2 regions of the Arthrobacter sp. R4-81 genome follow, and region 2 is predicted to be linked to the other one. Evidence: predicted binding sites of a transcription regulator. Region 2 holds the regulator's gene; the other holds the start of a gene.
The links. Region 2 encodes LexA, which represses DNA repair genes until DNA is damaged. Its sites were predicted from a motif close to TCGAACANNTGTTCGA; they were not measured.

Region 1: a site for LexA is predicted at 3,603-3,618, ahead of M1E05_RS02065 (LexA family protein). Genes of this name have one in related genera too.

Annotation. Positions count from the first base shown of each region.
Region 1 covers NZ_CP096445.1:427,063-432,970, forward strand. The annotation lists gene M1E05_RS02050 (hypothetical protein) at 1-311, shown strand, start outside; gene M1E05_RS02055 (amidohydrolase) at 319-1,794, opposite strand; gene M1E05_RS02060 (Y-family DNA polymerase) at 1,867-3,165, opposite strand; gene M1E05_RS02065 (LexA family protein) at 3,158-3,589, opposite strand; cyclic di-AMP (ydaO/yuaA leader) riboswitch at 3,795-3,952, shown strand; gene M1E05_RS02070 (hypothetical protein) at 3,955-5,310, shown strand; gene M1E05_RS02075 (ATP-binding cassette domain-containing protein) at 5,337-5,908, opposite strand, start outside.
Region 2 covers NZ_CP096445.1:3,064,940-3,077,093, reverse strand. The annotation lists gene recA (recombinase RecA) at 1-620, shown strand, start outside; gene M1E05_RS14300 (regulatory protein RecX) at 628-1,149, shown strand; gene miaB (tRNA (N6-isopentenyl adenosine(37)-C2)-methylthiotransferase MiaB) at 1,250-2,806, shown strand; gene miaA (tRNA (adenosine(37)-N6)-dimethylallyltransferase MiaA) at 2,810-3,742, shown strand; gene dapF (diaminopimelate epimerase) at 3,835-4,779, shown strand; gene M1E05_RS14280 (class I SAM-dependent methyltransferase) at 4,760-5,374, opposite strand; gene hflX (GTPase HflX) at 5,950-7,518, shown strand; gene M1E05_RS14270 (ATP-dependent DNA helicase) at 7,511-9,577, shown strand; gene lexA (transcriptional repressor LexA) at 9,592-10,341, opposite strand; gene M1E05_RS14260 (LysM peptidoglycan-binding domain-containing protein) at 10,825-11,226, shown strand; gene M1E05_RS14255 (histidinol-phosphate transaminase) at 11,304-12,154, shown strand, end outside.

The DNA.
Region 1 (5,908 bases), 1.8 Mb from region 2:
AGGTGGCCGCCGAATGGGTCGACGGGGCCGACATACTTTATGTGGGGAAGGCTGGCATCGGCAGTAAGGGCAACCGTGGCCTAAGGAGGCAGATCCAGGAACTCGTGGATTTCGGTCAAGGGAAGCCACCCGGTCACTGGGATGGAAGGTTGCTCTGGCAGCTAGCCGACGCCAAGTCCCTGCTTGTCGCTTGGAAAGAATTGCCCCCGGATCAAGTGAACCGCGCGGAGGCGGAGTGCCACGCAGCCTTTCATGCCGTTCACGGCTCACTTCCGTTCGCCAATCTTGTCCAGGCGCGCGCAAAGAACTAAATATTCCTCAACCGTTATAGGTGAACCTCCCGCCCACAACGGTTGCCGCCACTGGCATACGGGCGAAAACGTCGTCCGGAACAGCCAGCGGGTCGCCGTCGAGGATCGCGATATCCGCCCGGTCTCCAACCTGGATCCGTTTCCGTCCCCGGGCCGACGCCGCCAAGGCCTCTTTCCGTGTGATGGACTGCTCAGGGTGCCAAGGCTCCCGCCCGTCCTGCCTTGACCGGGTGGTCGCCGCTGACATCGCCGCCCATGGATCCAGCGGCGCTACCGGAGCATCAGATCCCAGCGCCAGCATGGCTCCCGCTTCCAGCAGTGAGCGCAAAGGGAAGGCCCGGTCAGTGTGACCGGCCCAGTTTGCCTCTGCCGCATCCCGGTCATCCAGGGCGTGCAGGGGCTGGACACTGGCAGTCACGTTCAGGTCGGCGAACCGGCGGAAGTCCTGCTGCCGGACAAACTGGGCATGTTCGATCCGCCCCGGAATGCCGGCGCGCTCGAAAGCGTCGAGCGCCACCTTGTTTGCGGCGTCGCCGATGGCGTGGACAGCAGGAACAAACCCTGCCTCCCCGGCCCTCTCCAACAGCGCCAGCAACTCGGCTTCGCTCACGGTGAGGACTCCCTTTCCGCCATGGGGGTAGGGGTCCACGCAGAATGCGGTGCGCGTGTTGAGGGAGCCGTCGATGAGAACCTTCATCGGTCCGACGCGCAACAGGCCGCTCCCGGGAAAGGCTTGCCCGGTACGGAGCCCCAAGCCGGCGGCGCGCCCAAGGTGCTCGGCATAGACCCCGACGTCGACCCTCACCGAGTCGAATCCGGCCGCCTCGCGCCTCATCCAGGCATCCCGGTTCCACGCCATTTCGAAGTCCACAATGCCGACTATCCCGCGCGACGCTGCAATTCTTGCGGCATCGGCCACCCAGCCATCCACCAGAGGGTCAGGAAGCTGGTCCAACTGGCGCGTGACGGCGAACGCTGCGTCTTCCCGCAGCAGGCCATCGGCATCGAGGAAAACTCCGTAGCGCTTGGCAGCCGCACTGTTCAGCCACACACAATGGAGGTCGTGGCTGAGGAGTGCCGTCGGCTGGCGCCGCGTCACGGCGTCGAGCATCTCCAGTGTGGGAGCGTCGCTCCACACAGCGTCCCGGAATCCGACGCCGACCAGCGTCGTGTCGGACTCCATGCCGCCCAGGTGGGGGCGGAGGAGCTCGACGGCGTTCGTCGCCGACTCTGCGCGGGAAAGATCCAGCCGCTGGGCAGCAAGTGCCCACTGAGTCATGTGGACATGCTCGTCCCAGAGTCCGGGGATGGCGCAGCCGCCGTCGAAGTCCACAACAGTGGGGCGAGCCGGATGGTCTCCCGCCGGCGAGATACGAGAAACCACCCCGCCAGCGATGTGAATGTCAGAGCATTCCGAATCGCCGGGTTGCCGGATGGAGGCAAGAACTACATCGGACGGGGCGGCCGCGGAGGGGTGAACCATAGCAACAGGCTAGGCGTGCAGGAGCAAGCGGCAAAGCGAACCCCGGTGGCGGCAGGGTGATGCGCGTGGGATCTAGGCAGCCTTGACGAGCGGGAGTTCATCCCAGTGCGTGGTGTAGCGCGGGGACATCATGTCGCGTTTCATGGTCCAGTCCGGGCCTCCCCTGATGCCGGCGTGACCCAGTCCGATGGAGCCCCGGCCATAACGGCGGGCCACGTCCTCCAGAAGAGGGCCGATGCCGCGTTCCTCGTGAGGGTTCTCGAACGGAGACAGGGGCGGTTGGTTCCCCGAGGGGCGCAGATCGGTCACCATGATTCCCGCTTTCGCATATTTGATTCCCTCCTGGATCTGCGGCAACAGAGCATGCGCTGCCCGGGTAAGGAGCACGGGATCGGCGGTGGGCATCGGCAACCTGATGCAGGCCGACGGGTAGGAAGTGTCCTGGGGGTTGTAGTAGGACGTGGCGGCGTATGCCGTGAGGACTCTGGTCTGCAATCCGTGCTTGGCCAGCCTGGCGCTGGCCTGCTGACCGTAAATGCTGAGGACCTGGCGAAGTTCATGGACGGTAGTGATGGGCGTGGAGAAGGACCTGCTGAAAATCAACTGGTCCCTGCCGATCCGCTCCTCCTCCATCGGAATGCATGGTGTGCCCTGAAGCTCCAGGACGGTGCGCATCACCATCACTGAGAAGCGGTCCCGGATCATCACAGGATCTGCCTTTGAAAGGTCAAGGACCGACTGGATTCCCATGGCATTGAGGCGTTTGGTCAGGCGGGAGGCGATGCCCCAGATCTCGATCACCGACAGCCGGGCCATCAGTGTTTCCCGCTGGGCGAGGGGGAGGGAATCCCAGAGGCAAACACCGTTGAAGCCCGGATTGTTCTTGGCCCACTTGTTCGCAAGTTTTGCCAGGGTCTTGGTTCCTGCGATTCCGACGCACACCGGCACGCCTACGTTGCGGCGCACGGCGGCCTTCATCTCCAGTCCAAGCCGAAGGAGCTCATCCGGGGTTCCCTTGACGCCAAGGAAGGCCTCGTCGATGCTGTAGACCTCCAGCCAGGCCGAGAACCTGCTGAGGAGTTCCATCACGCGCGCGCTGATGTCGCCGTACAGCTCATAGTTGCTGGACCTGGCCACCAGGCCCCACTCCTTGACCCGTGGTGCGATCTTGAACCAGGGCTCGCCTACCGGGATGCCCAGTGCCTTGGCCTCGGGTGACCGGGTAACGGCACACCCGTCGTTATTGGAGAGCACAACCAGTGGCCGACCTTCCAGGGATGGGTCAAAGGCACGCTCAGCCGAGGCATAAAAACAGTTCACGTCCACGTGGGCGATCTGCTGCATCCGGTGCATCATTGCCGGCTTAGACATGGTGGAGGCACCTCGTGGCCACGCCCCAAATGATGAGGTCGGACAGTGCTGCAACGCGGATATCCGGGTAGTTCGCACTTTCCGCCTGGAGCAGGACGCCGCTTTGTCTGATGCGGAGGCGTTTGATGGTCAGTTCACCGTCCAGTACGGCGATGACCACGGACCCGTCCTTGGGCTCCAGGGCGCGATCGACGATCAATTCGTCCCCGTCGCTGATGCCCGCCCCCTCCATTGAATTTCCCGAGACCCTCACCACGTACGTGCTGGTGATGTCCTTGATGAGGTGTTCGTTGAGGTCGATCCTGCCGTCAAAGTAGTCCTGCGCTGGCGAGGGGTAGCCTGCAGCCACCGCCACAGGGGAGATGAGAACCGTGAGCAGCGAGCTGCCGGCGGCTATCATACGAGGACCCACAATAATGCCCACAACACACCTTCATTCGAATATATGTTCGATAATTCAGTGTACTGCGAGGTCGGACAAAAAGGCCTATCGCATCCGGATGGTGCAACGTGACTCGCCGCCAACCTTTTCCTGTTACCTAAACGTGACTTTAAGGGAGGGTTTCCTGTACGGTTTGTGCGTGGCCCATCTGGATCGGGCCGCGTCCGGGCTGACGCCGAGCTCTGCCACATCCCGGACTCCCAACACTAAGGCAGAGACGGGGGACCCAGAGTCTTCGGGCCGCTACCCAGCGGCCCGTGGGGTGAAGCCGTCACGTCTAACGTGCCGGCCGGTTGACCTCTTCCGAACCCGACAGCTAACCTCGCAGGCGTTGAGAGGCAACCATCATGTCCCGTTCTTTCGATCAGTCGCGCCCTTTACGCGCCGGACGGCATCGCGCAGAAGCTGCGCCATCCGTCAAAACCCCCAGCCCAACAAACCCCGCCGCGGAAGAGCCGAACCTCGGGACGGCTCCCACGGACCCCGTTTCCACCACCGTGATTCCGGCCGCGCCGATTCCCGCAGAACCTGAGCCCACTGCACCGGTTTCCACCGTCACGCGGCGAAGCAGGGACAGGCGCCCGGCCTTTGAAGTACCCCCTGCCCCCAGGACTGCGCCTGTGACTGAAGCCGCTCCGACGACCGTGCAGGAGAGCTCCGCTCCGGAAACCGCACCCATAGCCGAAGTGCGTCCCGCCCCCGCAGCGACGCGACGGAGCAGGACGGGGCGCGCGGCAGTTGAAAAGCCAACGGTGAGCGCATCGGCCGCCGCTGCAATCGACGCCCAGACGAGCGCACATAGCCCTCAGCTGGCTGCCGTATTCAGTTCCAAGCCCGATGATGTCCTGAAGAAAGCCGTTTCGGTTCGTGTCATGGGTCAAAGGATGGCCGTCGTAGCCGGAGCCTTTGCCGTGCTGCTTGGCGTAGGAGCAGCCAGCCAGGCCACAGAGCTGCCCTTCTTCGGCAAGGAAACTTCCGCCCAGGAGGCCCCCGGCACAACGAACGCGACTCGGGCGACCTCCGGAATACGGCCGACCGCCGGAACCACTACCCCCCGGCCAACCGTCTCGGCCACGTCCCCTGGGACAACCAGCGGCACCCCGGCCCAAGCGGCGGCCGGTGCCGATGTCCCGGCGGCAGCGGATCAACAAGGCACTAGCCTGCCTGGTGTGGGCAGCCTCCCCATGCCGGTGGACGCTCCCACCCTGGCGGCAATAGCGGCTGCCTCCACCGCCGCGGCTCCGCCCGCCTCTGCCACGTCCCCGAACGCCCAGCCTCCGGCCTCTTCCTCGAACCCTCAGCCCGCGCCGGCCTCGCCAACGGCGGCACCGGCTCCTGCGACAACCGCAGCACCAGCACCAGCACCAGCACCAGCACCGACACCGACACCGTCGCAGTCACCGAGTACACTGCTGACGCCAGTTACCGGCTTGCTCGACCCCTTGCTGGGCACGGCCACCGCTACGGCTCCCGCAGCCGTGGACGGCGCTGCGGAAGACGTCGTCGATACCAGCACTTATGCCAGCAGCCGCCTGGCCTCGTACGGATGGGGCACCGAGGAGATGACTGCCCTGAGCACCCTTTGGGACACCTCAGCTGGGTGGCGCGGCAGCCAGGTGGACAGGGGCATGAGCTACATCAAACAACGCTATGGTTCCCCGACCAAAGCCTTGGAATTCCGCGCAGCGAATAACTGGTACTGAGGCCTGCTCCGGGTTTCGTGCCGGCGTCAGGCCCCCACGTACGCTGCCAGATGCTCACCTGTGAGCGTGGAGCGGGCTGCGACAAGGTCAGCGGGAGTGCCTTGGAAGACGATCCGGCCGCCGTCATGGCCGGCACCGGGACCGAGGTCGATGATCCAGTCGGCGTGCGCCATCACCGCCTGGTGGTGCTCGATGACGATGACCGACTTGCCGGACCCGACCAGGCGGTCGAGCAGACCCAGCAGGTTCTCGACGTCGGCCAGGTGGAGGCCCGTGGTCGGTTCGTCGAGGATATAGACCTCACCCTTCTCCGCCATCTGGGTAGCCAGCTTGATGCGCTGGCGCTCGCCGCCTGACAGTGTGGTGAGTGGCTGGCCGAGGGTGAGGTAGCCGAGCCCGACGTCCACGATCCGGTCGAGGATCTTGTGGGCAGCAGGCGTGCGGGCCTCTCCTTCGCTGAAGAAGATGTTCGCTTCTGTCATCGACATTGCCAACACCTCGGCGATGTTCCGCCCGCCCAGCGTGTATTCAAGGACCGACGCTTGGAACCGGCGCCCCTCGCAGTCCTCACACGTGGACTCAACGGTGGCCATAACGC
Region 2 (12,154 bases):
ACTCCGTGGCAGCCTTGGTCCCGCGGGCCGAAATCGAGGGCGATATGGGCGACAGCCACGTCGGCCTTCAGGCACGGCTCATGAGCCAGGCCCTCCGGAAGATCACCGGGCGCCTGAGCCAAACCAAGACCACGGCGATCTTCATTAACCAGCTGCGTGAAAAGATCGGTGTCTTCTTCGGGTCACCGGAAACCACCACAGGTGGTAAGGCGCTGAAGTTCTATGCCTCCATCCGAATCGATGTCCGCAGGATCCAGACGCTGAAGGAAGGCGCGGATTCAGTCGGAAACCGGACCAAGGCCAAGATCGTCAAGAACAAGATGGCGCCCCCCTTCAAAATCGCAGAGTTCGACATCATCTACGGTCAGGGGATCTCCCGTGAGGGCGGCATCATCGACATGGGTGTCGAGCACGGAATCATCAAGAAGTCCGGCTCCTGGTTCACCTACGACGGCGATCAGCTCGGCCAGGGTATGGAAAACTCGCGACGCTTCCTGCGCGACAACCCCGAGCTTGCCGCCGAGCTGGAAAGGCTCATCAAGGAGAAGCTCGGCGTCGGAGTGAAGCCTGCAGCAGAGACTGAAGCCGCACCGAAGCTCAAGGCCGTTGACGGCTTCTAATCGCCCCATGGATCCGGCTGCGCTTGATGCGGAGCCGGATCCAGCGTCAGTCGCCCGCGCCATAGTTTTGCGGCAGCTGACCAATTCGCCCAAGAGCCGCCTTCAGCTGGCCAGGAAGCTCGCCGAGCGGAACGTACCCGAGGACGTTGCGGAGTCGGTCCTTGACCGCTTCGAAGAGGTGCGCCTGGTTGACGACGCTGAATTTGCTGATGCGTGGGTACGAAGCCGCTCCCAGTCGCGAAAACTGGCACGTGGCGCCCTGAAAAGAGAGCTTGCGGAGAAGGGCATCGATTCCGAGACGGCGTCCCAGGCGCTTGAGCAGATCACTGATGAGGCCGAGGAATCCACTGCGCGGGAACTTGTCATGCGGAAGCTGCGCGGCTCCGGCCAGCTCCAGGACCGAAGCGAACGCGACAAGGCCACGCGGCGGCTCGCGTCCATGCTTGCACGCAAGGGCTACAACCCGTCCGCAGCCTTCAGGATTGTCGGGGAGGTCCTCGATTCGGCCGGCGATCCCGGCCTGGGCTGAGTTGAGGACTGATTCCCTGACTCCCGGCTTCCAGGGCAGGGAGAATGGCCATGACAGACCGCCACGAGCAGGCAATCGTTTCAACCGTTACCCTTAATGGGTGAGTTTGACCATTCCTTCGCCGGCAGCCGGCACCCATTCCACTTCAGCCGCTTCTCCTCTCCCGGAAGGGGCACTTCCTCGTACCTACGAGGTCCGCACCTTCGGTTGCCAGATGAACGTTCACGATTCAGAACGAATGGCAGGGATGCTTGAGTCTGCAGGGTACGTTCCGGCTGGGGCGGAACAGGCTGATGTTGTCGTGTTCAATACCTGTGCAGTGCGGGAGAACGCTGACAACAAGCTCTACGGAAACCTGGGCATGCTGGCTTCTGTCAAAGAAGCCAATCCAGGAATGCAGATCGCTGTTGGTGGTTGTCTGGCTCAAAAGGACCGCGAGACGATTCTCCGAAAAGCGCCCTGGGTGGACGCCGTCTTTGGCACACACAACGTCGGTGCCCTGCCGGCTCTGCTGGAACGGGCACGGCATAATAACGAGGCCCAGCTTGAGATCCTGGAATCCCTTGACGTGTTCCCGTCCACTTTGCCTACCAAGCGTGACTCCGTGTATTCGGGGTGGGTGTCCATCTCGGTTGGCTGCAACAACACCTGCACGTTCTGCATCGTGCCCGCTCTCCGCGGCAAGGAGAAGGACCGCCGCCCAGGCGATGTGCTGGCAGAAATCCAGGCCCTTGTTGATGACGGCGCCATCGAAGTGACCCTCCTTGGACAGAACGTCAACTCTTATGGCGTCGAATTCGGGGACCGGCAGGCATTCTCGAAGCTGCTGCGGGCTTGCGGCAGCATCGAAGGCCTGGAGCGGGTTCGATTCACTAGCCCTCACCCCGCTGCGTTCACTGAAGACGTCATTGATGCCATGGCCGAGACACCCAATGTGATGCCGCAGCTTCACATGCCATTGCAATCAGGGTCGGACAAAGTACTCAAGGACATGAAGCGGTCCTACCGGTCCACGAAATTCCTGGGAATCCTGGACAAGGTCCGCGAAAAGATTCCGCATGCAGCGATCTCTACCGACATCATCGTCGGATTCCCCGGTGAGACGGAGGAGGACTTCCAGGCAACCCTGGATGTCGTTGAGAAGTCACGCTTCGCTACAGCATTCACCTTCCAATACTCCAAGCGGCCCGGAACGCCCGCCGCTGACCTGCCCGACCAGCTGCCCAAGGCTGTTGTCCAGGAGCGCTTCGAACGGCTCACCGCTTTGCAGGACAGGATTGCGGCGGAAGAGAACGCGCGGCAGCTTGGCAAGCGCGTCGAGGTGATGGTGACAGCCCAGTCCGGACGCAAGGCAGGGGAGACCCACCGGCTTTCCGGGCGTTCCCAGGACCAGCGGCTAGTACACTTCACCGTTCCCGAAGGCGCAGAAGCTCCCCGTCCCGGTGATCTTGTCACAGTCACCATTACTGAGGCCGCTTCTTTCCATCTGGTCGCTGACCCGTCTACTCCGGAGGATTACCGTCTGCGCCGCTCCCGCGCTGGCGACGCCTGGGACAGGTCCCAGGCAGACTCCTGCGGAGTTCCCGCCCCTTCAGGGAAATCAGGTAAGGCCGGAGTCTCCCTGGGAATGCCCTCTCTTCCCATCCGCGGACGCTAGGGAATGTCAGCCCCGCGTACTGGTACAGCAAACGTCCCCGCCGGCGGCCCACCTGTGATCGCTGTCGTGGGGCCAACCGGCTCCGGCAAGTCTGACCTGGCCGTGGAGCTGGCCCTGGAACTTGACGGTGAGGTCATCAATGCCGATTCCATGCAGTTCTACCGGGGCATGGACATCGGTACAGCCAAGATCAGCGTGGAAGAACGCAGGGGAGTGCCCCACCATTTGCTGGATACCCTCGATGTCACCGAGGAAGCCAGTGTTTCGGACTTCCAGCAGCAAGCCAGAGCGGTGATCGACGCGATTCATAGGCGCGGAAAGAGAGCCATCCTCGCCGGTGGCTCCGGACTTTACCTGCGGGCTGCATTGGATGTCCTGGAGTTTCCCGGTACTGATCCCGCCATCCGCCGACGCCTTGAGAACGAGGCCGCGTCAGAGGGAGAAGCGGGCCTGCGCTCCCGCCTTGAACGGCTGGACCCGGTATCGGCTGCACGCCTGGGAGACACCCGCCGGGTCATCCGCGCCTTGGAAGTCTATGAGTTGACCGGCCGCCCTTTCAGCTCCTACATGCCAAAGCGCGAGTACATCAGGCCCGCGGTGCAGATCGGGCTTGAAGTGGATCGGGAGGTTCTCCGCGCCCGCCTCGCCCAGCGTGTCCACAGCATGGTGGAGAACGGCCTGCTGGAGGAGGTACGTCGGCTCGAATCACGCGGACTGAGGCAGGGGAAAACCGCCTCCCGCGCCCTCGGGTACGCCCAGTTCCTGAAGGTACTCGACGGTGTCAGCGACGTTTCGGAAGCCTCGGAAGAGACCATTGTTGCCACCAGGCAATTCGCCCGCCGTCAGCTGACATGGTTCCGGGCCGATCCCCGGATCGCTTGGCTGGACTGGCAGGATCCTGCGCTGCTCGAGAAGGCGGCCGCTCTCTCTACGTGAGGCCCTTCAGCGGATTCATGCCGGACTTCCGGGAGAAAGGGATCCGGCGGACGGTTTTACAGCGAACACGACCAAGACGGTAACCTTGGACCATGAATGAAACCCTTGAAGAGACCCCCGCTCACGCTCACCAGGGCCTGAGCGGCATGGCGTTCTCGAAGGGGCACGGCACGGGAAACGACTTCGTCCTGATAGCTGATCCGGCCGGCGCGTGGCCTGTTGGCCCTGAACAGGCAGCCGAACTGTGCGATCGCCACCGTGGAATTGGCGGGGACGGCCTGATCCGCGCTGTTCTGTCACGTTTCCTTCCTGAAGGCCGGGACCTGCTGGTCCATCATCCGGACGCCGAATGGTTCATGGACTACCGAAACGGTGACGGCTCCTTGTCCGAGATGTGCGGCAACGGAGTACGTGTTTTCGTGCATTTCCTCATCGCCCAGGGACTTGTCCGTTTGGACGAGGGAGCCTCATTGACGATTGGGACCCGCGGAGGCGTGAAAGTGATCGTCCGCAGCGGTTCCGGATACGCGGTGGACATGGGGCCTTGGGAATTCATCTTTCCCGAGGATGCTGCAGCCCGGGCAATGGACTCCCTCGTAAGCGCAAGCGGACTGGAGGTGGCCCGGCCTGCTCTCTCCGTCAGCATGGGAAATCCGCATACAGTGGTTGCCCTTGCAGAGCTTTCCGAGCTCGAGGCGACCCAGCTGTTTACCGCCCCTCACGTGGATCCCACCCCTCCCAACGGCACCAACGTCGAGTTCGTAGTGCCGTCCGAACCACTAGTTCACGACGGTGTGGGGACCATCACGATGAGGGTTCACGAGCGGGGTGTCGGAGAAACACAGTCGTGCGGGACGGGGGCCTGCGCAGCAGCTGTCGCGATCCGGCACTGGGCCGGCGAGGGCGCTCCGAATGCGTGGAACGTCACAGTTCCCGGCGGCGTCGTCGGCGTGAAGTTTTTCCCCGGGCCCGACGGGCGCGAGCACGTGGAGCTTAGTGGTCCCGCCGTCATTGTTGCTAGTGGGACGCTTTCCTGACCTTCAGCATCCGGAAGGACTTCGAGGTACTCTCACGGGTAACCGTAAAGGATGAATCAAGCTCTGCTGCAAGCCAGCGCTGCAGTGAATCGGAACCGAGGTTTTTCTGGACCACCAACCAGGCGGAACCACCAGGGGCCAGCCGGGGCAGCCAGCGCAGTAACAGCGAATGAAGCTCGTCCTTACCGATCCGGATCGGGGGATTTGACCAGATGGTATCGAAGCGGAGGCCGGGATCTACCTCGTCCGGCAAGCTGGCCCGGAGATTCTCCAGCCCGAGTGCCGCGGCGTTCTCGTTCGTCAGGGTCACACACCGCTCGTTGACATCTACGGCGTAGACGGTTGCATGGGGTGCTCGCAAAGCCATGGTCAGGGCGATTGGACCCCAGCCACAGCCGATATCCAGCAGGTTCCCTTGTGGAGAGGGCGCCGGTACCTCGGCAAGTAGAACGGCCGTTCCCTTGTCAATACCTTCCGGGCTAAAGATCCCCGACGACGTGTGGAGCTTCCGCGTTTCACCGGCAAGTTCGACCGTCAGCGGCTTGCGGGTGAACGGCCCCGCCGGCTGGGCGCTGAAATAGTGTGCAGACTCCATAACTGGCCAGATTAGTTGCCCCGCAGCTGGATGGGAAACCGGGGCTTGGCCCGTCTGCTATTCTTTAATCCATGTTCTTGATCTTTGAGTAGCGGCGATTCGGCCCGGCGCAGGCGCGTTGGCATCCTAGCCCGCCTGACGCCCAGCTTAATGTCCCGCAGCGATGCAGGTAAATCCTTCCGCTTAGCGCGCTCAGCACCAGTGCTTTCAAAGTCAATGAACCCCTTCAGACGAACTCTCCCGGACTCACACACCCAGCTACCGTTCTGGGTCCGGAGCCTACGTCTATGAAGCAGAGGCGAATGATCCGACTGGCAGATCAACTGGGCGCCCGACCCCCATGGAGTCCATCATGATCTACCTAAATATCTGACAACCCCCACTGGAAATCATTCAGCCGTTCCCTTTCCTGGGAACCGCCGACACACAAACGTCCCAAACCATACCTGCCACGGCACCGCTGCCGTGGCCATCCGGAGGAACAATTGACCAGCAGCCGTCAGCCCACCGCGAATACAGCACCACAGCCCGGCAAAGGGCACTATTCTGAAGATGTACAACCTCTTAAGGAGACCATGACCAGTCAGCACAACACCGGACCAGATTCAGCCGCCCAGGATATGTCCCCCGAGGAGATCCAGGCTGTAATTGACCGGATTCTCGCCAAGGATGTACCTCCCAGGAACGTCCGGAAGGCGGACGAGGACAGCAAGGCTGTTTTTGGAAGGGCGCAGGCCATTTCAGGGCTCAACGACGAGCACACCAGCTACGACGGTGATCAGCAGGATCTTGAGGAACGACGCGCACTGCGCCGTACCGCAGGCCTTTCCACAGAGCTGGAGGACGTTACCGAAGTCGAGTACCGGCAACTTCGGCTCGAACGGGTGGTCCTGGCGGGGTTGTGGTCAGAAGGAACCCTGGCCGACGCCGAGAACTCCCTTCGGGAACTGGCAGCACTGGCAGAAACCGCCGGCTCAGAAGTGCTGGACGGCCTCGTTCAGCGCAGAGCCAAGCCCGATCCCGGAACTTTCCTTGGCTCAGGCAAAGCCCTTGAACTGAAGGACATTGTTATGTCCACGGGGGCGGACACCGTTGTGGTCGACGCCGAATTGGCTCCATCACAGCGGCGCGGCCTTGAAGATATCGTCAAGGTCAAAGTCATTGACCGTACCGCGCTCATCCTCGATATTTTTGCCCAGCATGCCAAGAGCCGCGAAGGCAAGGCCCAGGTGGAACTGGCCCAGCTCGAATACCTGTTGCCGCGCCTGCGTGGTTGGGGTGAGTCCATGTCCCGCCAGGCCGGTGGCCAGGTGGGTGGGGCAGCGGCTGGAATGGGTTCCCGTGGTCCTGGTGAAACCAAGATCGAACTGGATAGGCGCCGGATCCGGACACGGATGGCGAAACTGCGGCGGGAAATCGCCGCCATGAAGCCTGCGAGGGAGACCAAACGGGCCAACCGCCGTCGTAATGCGGTTCCGTCTGTTGCGATTGCCGGATACACCAACGCCGGCAAGTCCTCGCTGCTCAACAGGCTGACCGACGCCGGAGTCCTCGTGGAGAACGCGCTTTTCGCCACCTTGGATCCAACGGTCCGTAAGGCCGAAACCGCCGACGGATTGGGTTACACCCTGGCCGACACCGTGGGTTTTGTGCGGTCATTGCCCACGCAGTTGGTGGAAGCGTTCCGCTCTACGCTGGAGGAAGTGGCCGATTCCGACCTCATCCTCCACGTAGTGGATGCCTCCCATCCGGATCCCGAAGGCCAGATTGCGGCCGTGCGCGCGGTTTTCAGCGAAGTTGATGCGCGCAAGGTCCCCGAGATCGTCGTGCTGAACAAGGTAGACGCTGCTGATCCATTCGTGGTGGAGCGGCTGAAGCAGCGCGAACCCCGGCACGTTGTGGTTTCCGCCAGGACTGGCCAAGGCATTAGCGATCTGCTCAAAGCCATCAGTGACTCCATCCCCAGGCCAAGCGTCAAGCTGGAACTGCATATCCCATATAACCGGGGTGACCTGATCAGTAAACTCCACGAAACAGATGCTGAAATCCTTACCCTGGATCACGATGAGCATGGCACACGTGCCGTTGTGATGGTCCGGGAAGGTCTTGCCGCTGAGCTGGAATCCTTCATCAGCAATGACTGAAGCGGATCCGGAGGCGAATGCATCGGCCAGTGAGCGGTTTGTGGTTGAACTGCTCGACCGGGCTGTCTCCGGAATGGGCGGCGAGAGCCGCACCGGTCAGCACGAAATGGCCCGGCAGGTGGCGCGCGCAATAGACAGCGGCGACCACCTGCTGGTCCAGGCAGGAACAGGGACCGGTAAGTCCCTCGCCTACCTGATTCCTCTCATCGCCCACTCGCTTGTCAGTGACAAACCCACTCTCGTCTCGACGGCCACATTGGCCCTGCAGACTCAGATTGTGGGAAGGGACTTGCCCAGGCTGCTGGAAACAATAACTCCGGCGCTGGACCGGCCTGTGAAGGTGGCGCTCGTCAAGGGCCGAGCCAACTACGTCTGCAGACACAAGCTCGAGGGCGGTTTCCCATCCGAGGAGCCGTCTGAGGGGCAGTTGTTCTCTCTGGGAGAGGACACCAGCGTGCCTCACTTTGCGGCAGCCATGGGTGGTCCTTCGTCCCAACTGGGCAAAGAAGTGGTCCGGCTGCGTGACTGGGCGGAAAAGACCATCACCGGCGACCGCGACGAGCTGATGCCAGGCGTGACCGACAGAGCCTGGAGGCAGGTGTCCGTCACGTCAATGGAGTGCCTGGGGGCGCAGAAATGCCCCATGGCGGCCGAGTGCTTCAGTGAACTGGCCCGTCAAAACGCCGCCGAGGCCGACGTCGTTGTCACTAACCACGCCATGCTCGCCGTCAGCGCTTTCGAGGGCCTGGCGGTGCTTCCTGAGTACGATGTTGTGGTGGTGGACGAGGCCCATGAACTGCAGGACCGGGTCACGGGTGCAGTCTCCGGGCAACTCTCCGTTGCCATGGTCCATGCGGCGGCATCCGGAGCGCGCAAGAATACGGGCATCACCGTTGACGCCCTCAACTCCGCGGCGGCCAACCTCGAAGTTGCGATTGCCGGGATCCCCAGCGGTCTCCTGCCCAGCGGGCTCAACGACGAACAACTCGACTGTGTGGACCAGCTCCGCGACGCATGCCGCGCAGCGCTCTCCGATTCCAAGGGGGACAGTTCCACCACGGCCGACGGCGGGCGGCAGCTGGCGCGCTCCCGCCTCCTGGTGATCTTGGAATTGTGTGAACGACTTATCGCAGCGCGGGAAAACGGCGAAGTGGTGTGGATTTCCCGAAACAGCACCTTTGATCCGCAACACGGTTACTCCGCACCCGATGACGCCTCGCCGGCTTTGATCAATGTGGCGCCCCTAAGCGTCGGAGGCCGGCTCCGCGAGGGACTGTTCGAGGGACACACCGTCGTGCTCACATCCGCTACGCTCGCGATCGGCTCCGCCTTCGAACCTGCGGCGGGCGGCCTTGGTCTCGTGGGCCCGGGTGCGCCGAGCTGGACCGGCATCGACGTCGGCTCTCCTTTCGACTATCCGAAACAAGGAATTCTCTACGTGGCGGGTCATCTTCCGAAGCCGGGTCGGGGCACCTCACCCGAAGCTCTCGATGAGCTCGAAAAGCTGATTCTTGCCTCCGGGGGCGGGGCGCTGTGCCTGTTCTCCTCACGCCGGGCAGCGGAAGACGCTGCGGAAGCCCTGCGTCCCCGGCTCGACATGAGCATTCTCTGCCAAGGTGATTCAACTATGACGGCGCTGGTCCGGCAGTTTGCGGATGAGCCTGACACCTGCCTGTTCGGCACCATGTCCCTTTGGCAAGGAGTGGACGTTCCTGGGGGCTCGTGTCGCCTCGTAGTGATCGACAGGATTCCCTTTCCGCGTCCTGATGATCCCCTCATGACGGCGCGCTCCCGGGCGGCAGCAAAGGCAGGCGGCAACGGCTTTATGTCTGTTTCCGCCACCCACGCCGCCATTCGGCTTGCCCAGGGTGCCGGCCGCCTTATTCGTTCGACAGGGGACAAGGGCGTGGTCGCCGTGCTGGACTCACGGTTATCAACTGAGCGATACGGCAATTTTCTGCGTGCTGCCCTGCCGCCCTTCTGGCCCACCACCGACCCTGCGATTGCGGTGGCGGCGCTCAAACGGCTGGCCGAGGAAACGCGCGTGGCCAGTACCTAGCTGGAGCGCGGGTCCTAGATGGAGCGCAGGACTGAGACCACTTTGCCCATAATGGTGGCATGATCGCCCAGGATGGGCTCGTACTGCGTGTTCTGTGGCAGTAGCCATGTGTGGCCGTCCCGTTGGCGGAACGTCTTGACTGTCGCTTCATCGTCCAATAGCGCGGCCACGATATCGCCGTTGACTGCGTCGCTCTGACGGCGCACAACCACCCAGTCACCATCACAAATCGCGGCATCTATCATGGAGTCTCCCGCTACCTTCAGCATGAACAGCTCTCCGTGGCCAACGAGCTGGCGGGGGAGCGGCATAAACTCTTCGACGAGCTGCTCGGCGAGAATAGGACCGCCTGCGGCGATGCGCCCGACCAGGGGGACCATGGCGGTGTCTGTTGCGCCAGCGAGTTCCGTTACCGGTTGACGGCCTACACTCCTGAACCGGTTTGGCTTTTCCGGCCGTGAAGGCTCCGTTCCGCCTTCTTCCAGGGTCAGCGGCATCAACACTTCCATGGCGCGCGGACGCTTCGGATCCCGGCGCAGGTAACCGAGTTTCTCCAGCTGGGACAGCTGGTGGGTCACGCTGGACAGGCTCGCAAGGCCGACTGTGTCCCCGATTTCACGCATGGATGGGGGATAGCCGTTGTCATTGACCGACCGTTGAATGGTCTCCAGGATTCTCTTTTGGCGAAGAGTGAGGCCCTTGGGCGTCCGGGCATTCTGCGAGGCCCCTGCGGTGGCCTTGCTGCCCGCGGCTTGTGCTGCCATTTTCGCCAACGCCTTTCCATTTCTCCCGGCTTCTGAGCGCCAGCCGCCGGGAACGTTCTGCCTGAATGTCAGACCCTGCTGATCAACTGCAGATGTGGTTGTCCTGATCAATGTTTCTTTGATCAAACCTAGGCCAGCCAAGGGAGTTTTTCAAACATTTGTTCTAGTGAGTCTCGACAATGTTCGATCATAGATGCTAAAACTTAGTCAGTAAGGTTCGAATATGTGTTCTAGTCGGTTTTCTAGTTTGCTTGCTCCGGTCGCCGAATTCGTTCAAGCGTTCGAAACCGGAGGCCGGTGGCAATGAATACCTTGCCATCAATGAACACGACGGGCAGCACAGTATGGTCCAGGAGGACGGTCATGTCAGCTACATCCGCGTTCCACGAGTTCTTTCCGCAATCGGTCTCCGGGGAGTCTCAGTCGGCGACGACGCTGCACAGTTCCCTCGCCCCGCAGAGGCCCGCTCTCTATGAGCCCGAAATGGCACCTGCCGGTCACGGGGCCCGCGCCCACGAAGAAGACAGTGGCTACGGTGCTGGCACCCCTGGTCAAGCCCATGGCCGGGTGCAGGCACCGCTGCGGCTTACCCGGCGCGGATGGATTGTCCTGGTGGTCTTGCCCCTTATGCTGCTGGCTGCCTTGCTGATGTCGCTCTCGGGATTCCTTACGTCTCCGGCCAAGGCAGCTGACACCGTCGCCGAGCTCTCCCTGACTCCCACTGTGACCGTCACCGTGCAGCAGGGCCAATCCTTGTGGGCCATCGCCGGCACTGTTGCACCTGAGCGCGATCCGCGGGATGTCGTGGCTGACATCGTGCAGTTGAATAACCTCGATGGAGGTGCGGTCAGTCCGGGGCAGCAGCTCTTTGTCCCCTCCGCGTGAGCCCTGTCCTCGAGCCCGGCTTCGCCCGGAGGCGTCACAGTTTTCCGGCCCCGGCATCAGGCACTTAAACTGTTCTGGTGACTGACCAGCTAGCGCGCTTGAACCGACTGCCACTCCGCGACAATCTCCGGGGCCTGACGCCTTACGGTGCGCCGCAATTGGATGTGCCCATCCTGCTGAACGTGAATGAGAACACTCACGGCGTGCCAGAGGATGTTCTGAAGGCCATCTCCGAGGCCGTAACCGCTGCAGCCGCCGGACTGAACCGGTATCCCGATCGGGAGTTCAGTGAGCTCCGGTCAGCCCTGGCCGAGTATCTGGGGCATGGGCTCGAGGCCGAAAATATCTGGGCAGCCAATGGATCCAACGAAGTCCTGCAGCAGACACTGCAGGCTTTTGGCGGACCTGGCAGGACAGCTTTGGGCTTTCCCCCCACGTACTCCATGTACCCCTTGCTTGCCAGCGGTACTGACACCGAATACGTTTCCGGCCTGCGCGCTGCCGATTACGGGCTAAGCGCAGAGTACGCGGCCGAACAGGTCCGGGAGCTTCGACCGAACGTAGTTTTCCTGAGCTCACCTAACAACCCCACCGGAACCGGCCTTGGCCTGGACGTAGTGAAGGCTGTCTACGAAGCCGGTGAGGAGAGCCGCACCATTGTTATCGTGGACGAGGCCTACCACGAGTTCGCACACGATGGTACTCCCAGTGCACTCACGCTCCTCCCCGGGCGGGAACGCCTGATCGTAACGCGCACCATGAGCAAAGCGTTTGCACTGGCCGGAGCCCGGCTCGGTTACATGGCGGCAGCGCCTGAAGTCACTGATGCCTTGCGCCTGGTCCGCTTGCCATACCACCTGTCAGCGGTCACCCAGGCAACAGCCCTTGCCGCCCTGCAGCACCGGGAAGCGTTGATGGCCGACGTCGA